One region of the Pseudomonas sp. MT3 genome, then DNA from elsewhere that is predicted to be linked to it. Evidence: riboswitches for the same ligand, from Rfam matches in the RefSeq annotation. Region 1 holds a riboswitch; the other holds the start of a gene.
What was found. Region 1 has a riboswitch for cobalamin ahead of ACYCAX_RS14955 (CbtB domain-containing protein). Riboswitches for the same ligand answer to the same signal wherever they lie in the genome.

Region 1 (4,204 bases):
TTGACCGTGATGAGCTCGGGATCGCCAGGACCGGCACCGATGAAATAGACCGTCATGGCTGCTCCCGTTCGGATTCGACGGGGATGAAAGCCAGCGCGCAGGTGGCTTGCTCGCTGCGGCGCTTGCCCACCAGCAGGCGTGCCGGCGCACCACCTTGCGCCTCGGCCTGCAGCAATGCCGCCGCTTCGGCCACGCTCGCGCTGCCGGTGGCCGCACGCACAGTTTCAGAAGGCTCGCCCAGGTTCCTCTCGCAGGCCGCCAATTGTTGCGGTGTGAACAGCGCCAGCGGCAAGTCGAGGGCAGCAGCCAGGGCGGTCAGCCCCTCTTCGTCGGCTTTCAGCGTGGCGCTGGCCAGGGCGGTGAGATGGGACTCGTCGAGCCCGGCCTCGGCCAGCGTATCCCGCAGCAAGGCACGCAGTTCATCGAGCGGGCAGCCCCGGCGGCAACCGAGGCCGGCAACCAGCGTCATCGGCATTCTCCTGGAAGTGACACCTGTAAATAAAAACCCCGCAGGCGGCTGGGCCGGCTGCGGGGTCGAGCATAGCGGCGAATCAGGCCGAGGGGGCGAAACGGCGGAACAGCCAGGCGGCCACCAGACCCAGGGCCGCCCAGAACACCGCGTTGGTGACCAGCGAGGCGACGATGAACTCGTGAGCCAGGCTTTCCGGCGCGAGGCTGGAATGCACTTCCGGCTGCGGCGCGCCGATCACGTGCGGCACCACCAGCAACGCAAGGCCGACGATGCGCAGCGCCCAGTGGCGGCCGAACACCAGCAGCGCGAGACCGGCGGCGGTGGCGGCGGCAGTGCCGATCCACCAGGTCTGCCGCAGGCTCAGATCCGCGGCGGCGGTGCCGGGGACTTCCGGCGGCAGGCCGAGGGACGGCGCCAGGGTGAACACGGCAAAACCGGCCAGGCCCCAGAGCAGGCCTTCGGAGGTCTTGCCCGGCTCACGCAGGGTGAACAGGCCCGCGAGCATCAGCGCGAAACCCACCGCGACCACCAGATTGCCGCCGGTGGTGGAGAGGATGCGCTGCCAGCCGTCTTCCGGCTCCCAGGCTTCCTCGTCATGGTGATGACCCGCAACTGCGCCGTCGGCGTGCTCATGGGCATGTTCTTCGACCAGTGCGGCGGTCGGCTCGGATTTCTCATAGGTTTCCGCCTTGAGGATCAGCGGGGATACCCACAGCAGCTGGACCACGGTCAGCACCAGCGCGGCGATCAGACCGGCGAATCCGGCGGTCTGGGCGATACGTTTGATCATTGCAGTTCTCCGGACGAAACGAGACCTCGAGCGCGGCGAACCAGCGATCGCGAGTGCCTCGAATACGCTGCGCTTACGCGCAGGCAGCGTGCGTCAGTGGCAGGGGAAGCCCGCACTATGGCGGGTATCGTGGGCAGCGTTGTGCACTGCTTCCAGATGAGAGAAACCGGCGAAATACACCAGCAGCGCACCGAGCAGGCTGGCGCCAACGGCCAGGCTGATGCGCTTGGAAAGGGGGATGGAAGTACTCGACGCCTGTTGCGTCAGGATGCTGCTGGACATGAACGTTCCCTCTGAAAAGAGTGAGAACGCAGAGGTTGAACGCATTCGAACGCGCCGGATCGGTCGCGCCACGGCCTGCGCCCGCCCACCGCGGGTTTGCCAAAATGTGAGGATTCCAGGCCGGTCTCCGGGCTTGCGACGCCAGCGAGAGACTCTCGCCGGATGGGCCAGCCTTCCCATGCCTTGGCACAGTGGCTACTGACGACCCTCGATGCGCTTACCGTTGCGGGGGCAGCGCCGGACTGGTCCTTGCGGACGCACCGGCTTCCCGTTTCACCTCGCGCGCGTCGGCGCGAGACACCTGAAACCGCGCTAGCTGACCACGGCAGTCCCGCAGCGTCAACTGCGCGTCGCCCGATCCCCGGCGATTGACCGCCCCGGCCACGCTGCGTAGCCTTCCTCCCTTCGAGGTTCTCCGGCACTGGCCGGAGCTAAGAGGGAACGTGGAAATCTTCGGATGCGCCACGGCTGCCCCCGCAACTGTGAACAGCCTGTCTCTTCACGCGCCACTGCCGATTCGGGCGGGAAGGCGAAGAGACGATCAAGGGCTGTGAGCCAGGAGACCTGCCTCGTGACTGGTTTTCGATCTGCTGCGCGTCGGCCATGCTGCGTTGGCGGATCGTCGTGGACTGCTCATTGACTACAGTCAACTCCGCGTCCCCGACGATCCTCCGCCTTGCCTGGCTCTAGCTCGCGAGATCCGGAACCGGTTCGTTATCAACAGACAACCGGGCGGGGTGATCCGGTGGCGACCTTCGTTGCGCGGCGAACCCGCGCGCGCGCCCTTCATCCGCCCTCCAATGTCCACTTGCGAGGCGCGCATGAAAACCCTGGCCAAACTCCCCGTCACCATCGTCACCGGCTTCCTCGGTGCCGGCAAGACCACCCTGCTCCGCCACATGCTCGATACTGCCTCCGGCCGCCGCATCGCGGTGATCGTCAACGAGTTCGGCGAGCTGGGCATCGACGGCGAAATCCTCAAGCAGTGCTCCATCGGTTGCAGCGAAGAAGAGGCGGTCGGCCGCGTCTTCGAGCTGGCCAACGGCTGCCTGTGCTGCACCGTGCAGGAAGAGTTCTTCCCGGTGATGCGCGAGCTGGTGGCGCGCCGTGGCGACCTCGACCAGATCCTCATCGAGACCTCGGGCCTGGCCCTGCCCAAGCCGCTGGTGCAGGCCTTCCAGTGGCCGGAAATCCGCAACGCCTGCACCGTGGACGCGGTGATCACCGTGGTCGACAGCCCGGCCGTGGCTGCCGGCACCTTCGCCGCCCATCCCGAGCAGGTGGACGAGCAGCGCAAGCAGGACCCGAACCTGGACCACGAATCGCCGCTGCACGAACTCTTCGAGGACCAGCTAGCCAGCGCCGACCTGGTGGTCTTGAACAAGGCCGACCTGCTGGACGCCGAGGCGCTGGCCCGCGTGCGCGCCGAAGTTGCCGAGGAGCTGCCGCCGGCAGTGAAGATCGTCGAAGCCAACTCCGGCCAGCTGCCGCTCTCGGTGCTGCTGGGGCTGAACGCCGAGGCCGAGCTGCACATCGACAGCCGCCCGACTCACCACGTCCACTCCAATGAAGAGCACGAAGGCCATGAAGATCACCACCACGACGAGTTCGACTCCTTCCACGTCGACCTGCCGGAAGTGGAAGAGCGCGCCCTGCTCGATGTGCTGAACGCGCTGGTCGAGCGCCACGCCGTGCTGCGCATCAAGGGCTTCGTCGCCATCCCCGGCAAGCCCATGCGCCTGTTGGTGCAGGGCGTCGGCAAGCGCTTCGACAAGCACTTCGACCGCGCCTGGCGCAGTGACGAAACCCGCAGCACCCGCCTGGTCGTGATCGGCCAGGAACTGGACCAGGCCGCCATCAGCAACGAGCTGCGTACCGCCCTGGCATAACACTGCTTATCGTAGGAGCGAGCTTGCTCGCGAACGGCCTCACAGCGGGGTCTGGTTCGCGAGCAAGAGCTAGGCGCCCCCTCGCTCCTACATGAAGCCCTACACCGAGCAAGCCTCATGCATCTGCTGCGCACCCAACCCGGCGGCTTCGTCCCCGACGACGGCATCGCCCACCTGGCCCAGACGCCCGCCGAGCTGGTGATCCTCTGCAGCGGCGATTCGCACCTGGCGCTGCTCGCCGAGGCCGCCCGTGAGCTGCCGGAGGACTACCCGAGCCTGCGCCTGGCCAACCCCATGCAGCTGCAGAACCACGCCTCGGTGGACTTCTACGTCGACGAGGTACTGCAGTACGCCAGGGTCATCCTGATCTCGGTGCACGGCGGCGTCGGCTACTGGCGCTACGGCATGGAGCAACTGGCGGCGCTGGCCGAGCGCGGCGCCACGCTGATCGCCGTGCCCGGCGACGACAAGCCCGACCCCGAACTCGGCGCCCTGTGCAACGTCCCACCTGAGGATGCCGAACGCCTCTGGCAGTACCTGCGCCAGGGCGGCATGGACAACGCCCGGCAGTTCTTCGCCTGCCTGGCCAGCCGCCACCTGCAACGCGACTACACCTGGAGCGAACCACGGACGCTGCCCCGAGTGGTGGTCTATCACCCGCAAGTCGGCAGCTGCGACCTCACCCGCTGGCAGGTCGACTGGAACCCTGAGTACCCGGTCGCCACGCTGCTGTTCTATCGCACCCACCTGCAAGCGGCGAACACCGGTTTC
Region 2 (4,204 bases), on a different contig from region 1:
GATCGCCCAGCAACTGGCGGGCGACGTCCCAGGCCTCGCGGGCCTTGGCGATGTCGCGCTGGCGGTCCTGGGTCTCCCAGGTGAAGCCCTCGCCCATCACGTGGTAGCTGACCTCTTCGGGGAAACGCCGGAAGAAGGTCTCCTCGCCGGTGGTGGCGGCGCCCTTGATGAACTGCACCACGCCCACCTTCATGCCGTGGCCCAAGGCGCGGGCGACCATGCCGAAGGCCGAGCTGCTCTTGCCCTTGCCGTTGCCGCTGTGGACCAGGAACACACCACGCTCGCCCTGGGCCTGGGCGATCTTCTCGTCGACCACGGTTTTCTTGCGCTGCATGCGCGAACGGTGGCGTTCGTCCTTTTCCGGGGATTCGCTCATCGGTCTCTCTCCTCTCAAAGGGCCTGGTAGCGCACGCCGAAGAGTACGGCGCGGCCGGGCTGCTCATAGCCCAGGGTGGTCTGGTAATCGGCGTCGAACAGGTTGCTCAGGCGCGCCTGCAGACGCCACTCCGGGTTCAGTCGATACTCGCCGCGCAGGTCCAGGGTAGCGAAGCCGCCCAGGCGATTGCGGTTGGCCAGGTCATCGTAGCGGTGGCCTTCGGCGTGCAGGCTGGCGCCCAGGCTCAGCGCGTCGAAGCGCCGGTCGAGGTCCAGGTTGAACAACTGCCGGGCGCGGCGCGGCAGGTCGTTGCCACGGTTGCCGCTGGCGCGGCTTTCCGGGTCGAGCAGGCTGGCGTTGGCGTTCCACACCCAGTCCCGCCACTGGCTGCCCAGCTGCAGTTCGACACCGCGGATGCGCGCCTGGTCGATATTGTCCGGCGCACGCAATGCCGAGTCGTAAGCGATCAGGTCGTCGATCGCCGTGCGGTACAGGTTCACCGCCCAGTGGCCCCAGCCGTGGCGACCGTCCACGCCGACTTCGACGCTGCGCGAGGTTTCCGCATCCAGGTCGGGGTTGCCGTAGCCAGGGTAATAGAGTTCGTTGAAGGTCGGCGCCTTGAACGCCGTACCGTAGCTGGCGAAGGCCCGTACGGCGTCGGTCAGCGCGTAGCCCCAGGCGAGGTTGCCGGTGTTGCGGCTGCCGAACTGCTGGTTGTCGTCGTGGCGCAGGCTCAGTTGCCAGTCATGCCGCCCCGCGCTGCCCAGGTACTGGGCGAAGGTGCCGCGGTTGTCGCGGGAGGTCAGTGCATAGTCTGTGGAACTGCTTAGTTCATCCTGCTGCCAGTCGTAGCCCAGGGTCAGGGTGTGGCCGGGCGCGAGGTCCAGGTCGTTCTGCCAGGACGCGGTGTCGCGACGGCTGTCGAAGCGCGAGTAGAAGGCACCGTCCTGGTAGGCATCGGACTTGTCCTCGCTGCGCCCGGCGGACAGGCTCACCCGCCAGGGCTCCAGCGGCGCGAAGCGCACGCGGCCGCCGATCACCCGCTGCACGCCATCGTTGTAGGCATCGAAGCCCTGGGTGCGGCGGCTGTTCACCGTGTCGAAGTCGTTGTGCGAATCGGTTTGCAGCAGGCTGCCGTCCAGCTCCAGACCGTTGTCGAAACGGTAGCCGGCACGCAGCGAACCGGACAGGTTGCGGTAGCCGTCGCGGTCCGGCTCATGGCCGCTGGCACCGTTGGCCTTGGCGTCGATGCCGGCGGTATCCAGGCTCGATACGCCGAGGGCGAACCAGCCGCGACCGTTGCCGGCCGAGGCTCCGGCGCTGCCTTCGTAGGTGCTCTGGCTACCCGCCCCGGCGTAGGCCCAGGGCTTGAAGCCCGGCTCCAGTGCCTGTCGGGTGAATATCTGGATCACCCCGCCGATGGCCTCGGAACCGTACAGACTGGAACGCGGCCCGCGCACCACTTCGATGCGCTCGATCAGCGCCACCGGCAAGTCCTGCAAGGACGCACCGCCGGACGAAACCGAGCCGGCCTTGATGCCGTCGATCAGCACCAGCACATGGTCGGATTCGCTGCCGCGCAGGTAGAGGCTGGTGGCCTTGCCGGGGCCGCCGTTGCTGGCCAGGGAAATCCCCGGCAGCCGCCGCAGCAGGTCGGGCACCGATTGCGCCTGGCTGCGCTCGATGTCGGCGCGGTCCAGCACGCTGACCGAAGCGAGCGTCTGCTCGGCGCGGCGCTCGGTGCGCGTGGCGGTCACCAGTTGATCGTCGAGCACCAGCGGCGCTTCGTCCGCCGCCAGGCCGATGCAGGAGAAGCCGCCCAGCGCCAGGGCTGTCGGCCAATAGAGGAAATGCTTCACGTGAACTCACTCCGCCGCTCTCACCCGCGCGGCTCTGACCGAAAAAGGCAGGCGGAGGACGGTAGCGCCCCGGCGGTCGATCAGCCGGAACGCTCGACAGCGCCCACCGCGATGCCATGACATGCAGCAGGCCGGTCTCCGGGCTTGCGAGTGGGCCGTGACAGGCTCCTGAAACCGCGCCTTCCCATGCCGATGGCACAGTGGCGGAATGCGGTTCGATGCTCGCTTACCGTTGCGGGGGCAGCGCCGGACTGGTCGGACCGCGAGGTCGGACTTCACCGGCTTCCCTGTTTCACCCCCGACTTGCACCGGGGGCACCTGAAGCAGGCGCGCAGCTTAGTGGCTGTCGCCAGCCACGGTCAATTGCGGCGGCCTGTCGCTCCCAGGGTGACGAAGCGCACCGGTGCGTCGGCCGCAGCCTCCCGGCACCAGCGCAACCAGATCGAGCGCAATTGGCCGACGGCGGCCCGTGCCCGGCGGCGCTGGCCTTCCTCCAGCCAGCGATTGCCCTGCAACGCAGCCGACAGCGCCTCCTCGACTCCATCCAGCGCATGCTCCCGGTCGTTACGCGGCCCGCCGTCGAGCAGCAACTGCCGCAACCGCGCCAGATAAGAGTCCCGCGCGCGCCGCAGCGGCCCCCGCGCCGTGCCCAGGCTGTCGCGCAGGAACAGCAGTTCGTCCGCCAACGCCAGGCCGAACAGCCCTCCCCGCCATTGGGCGCGGCGTTCCCGCGGCAGGCCGTCCTGGTATTGCACCAGGCGCAGCAGGCGGTCGGCGCTGCGCCCGTCGAACCAGGCCTCCAGCCTGGGCAGCGGGCCACGGGTCAGCCGTGCCAGGTCGGCCAGCAGTGCGCCGAGCACTCGCCGGTAGTGGCGGCGCCCCGGCCGCAGCTCCACCAGGTTGAACACCAGCACCGCGAACCCCACGCCCAGCACCGTCGCCAACGCCGAATTGAGGAAGTGGTCGAGGTCGTAGACCATCTGGTTGCTCGGCCCCACGTTCTTCACGAAGAAGATGCAGAAGGCCGATGCCATTGCGGCGATGGCCGGCCGCGTCGTGCACAGCGCCGCGATGAACAGCGGTATGCCGAGTACGCTGTAGAGCGCCGTGAATCCTTCGCATCGCGGCAGGATCACCAGCACGGCAACCGCCGCCACGGGAATCGAGAGGAGGATGCCGCGCAGGAAGTTCAGGCCCGCGCCGGCTGGCTCGTCACGGCTGGCGAACAGGCTCAGCACCACACCGGTGATGGAAACCGCGCCCAGGCCGCTGGGCCAGGCACTGACCACCCAGAACCCCGCCACGCAGAGAAATGCCAGGGCGCTGCGCAGGCCGAACAGCAGCCCGCGCTCGACGTCCCGGTGCCAGACGATCAGCGCCGGCGCCTCGCGTGTCGCTTCACCGTAAAGCAGTGCTTCCAGGCTGCGCCGGGATTGCCGGCCCCGATCCAGCACCGCCAGCAGAGATTCCAGGTAATCGCGCTCCTGTGCACCTGCGGCGTTCTCCAGCGCACCGAGCAGATGCTCCCGGCAGGCGGTGAAGTCGGGCTGTTGCGCATTCTCCAGGCACTCGCGCACCAGCTCGCGCCAGGGGCGCACGGCCAGCTCGACGGCGGCGTCGAGCAACCGTCCTTCCCGCGCAACCCGGCGCGCGGCGCGCAGCAGGCCGAGCAGGGCGGCATTGAGCCCACGCAACGCAGGCACTCGCCGACGCCCCGTCGGACCTTCGAACCACGCCTGCTCCTGCCGCCCATCCAGCTCCAGAATGCTGCCCAGGGTAGCGATCAGCGCCGCGTGTTCATCGGTGCCCAGCATTTCCGCGGACGCCGCCTTCAGCGTCGACGACCAGACCTTGCGCGCCTGCTCGAGCAACTGCTGCTCCGTGCTGCGCGGCCACAGCAGCACGCTGACCAGGGAAGCACAGGCAATGCCCAGGCCGATCTCCGAACAGCGGGCCACGGCCTGGTCGA

Region 2: it holds a riboswitch for cobalamin, as region 1 does, so the genes downstream of both, btuB (TonB-dependent vitamin B12 receptor) here and ACYCAX_RS14955 (CbtB domain-containing protein) in region 1, are expected to answer to the same signal.

Annotation. Positions count from the first base shown of each region.
Region 1 is NZ_JBTVPY010000013.1:39,042-43,245, reverse strand. Features, by position in the region: gene cobM (precorrin-4 C(11)-methyltransferase) at 1-56, opposite strand, end outside; gene ACYCAX_RS14965 (cobalamin biosynthesis protein) at 53-469, opposite strand; gene ACYCAX_RS14960 (CbtA family protein) at 552-1,262, opposite strand; gene ACYCAX_RS14955 (CbtB domain-containing protein) at 1,356-1,544, opposite strand; cobalamin riboswitch at 1,646-1,864, opposite strand; cobalamin riboswitch at 1,936-2,130, shown strand; gene cobW (cobalamin biosynthesis protein CobW) at 2,366-3,433, shown strand; gene cobN (cobaltochelatase subunit CobN) at 3,551-4,204, shown strand, end outside.
Region 2 is NZ_JBTVPY010000010.1:57,057-61,260, forward strand. Features, by position in the region: gene cobO (cob(I)yrinic acid a,c-diamide adenosyltransferase) at 1-376, opposite strand, end outside; gene btuB (TonB-dependent vitamin B12 receptor) at 391-2,235, opposite strand; cobalamin riboswitch at 2,348-2,572, opposite strand; gene ACYCAX_RS12215 (FUSC family protein) at 2,595-4,204, opposite strand, start outside.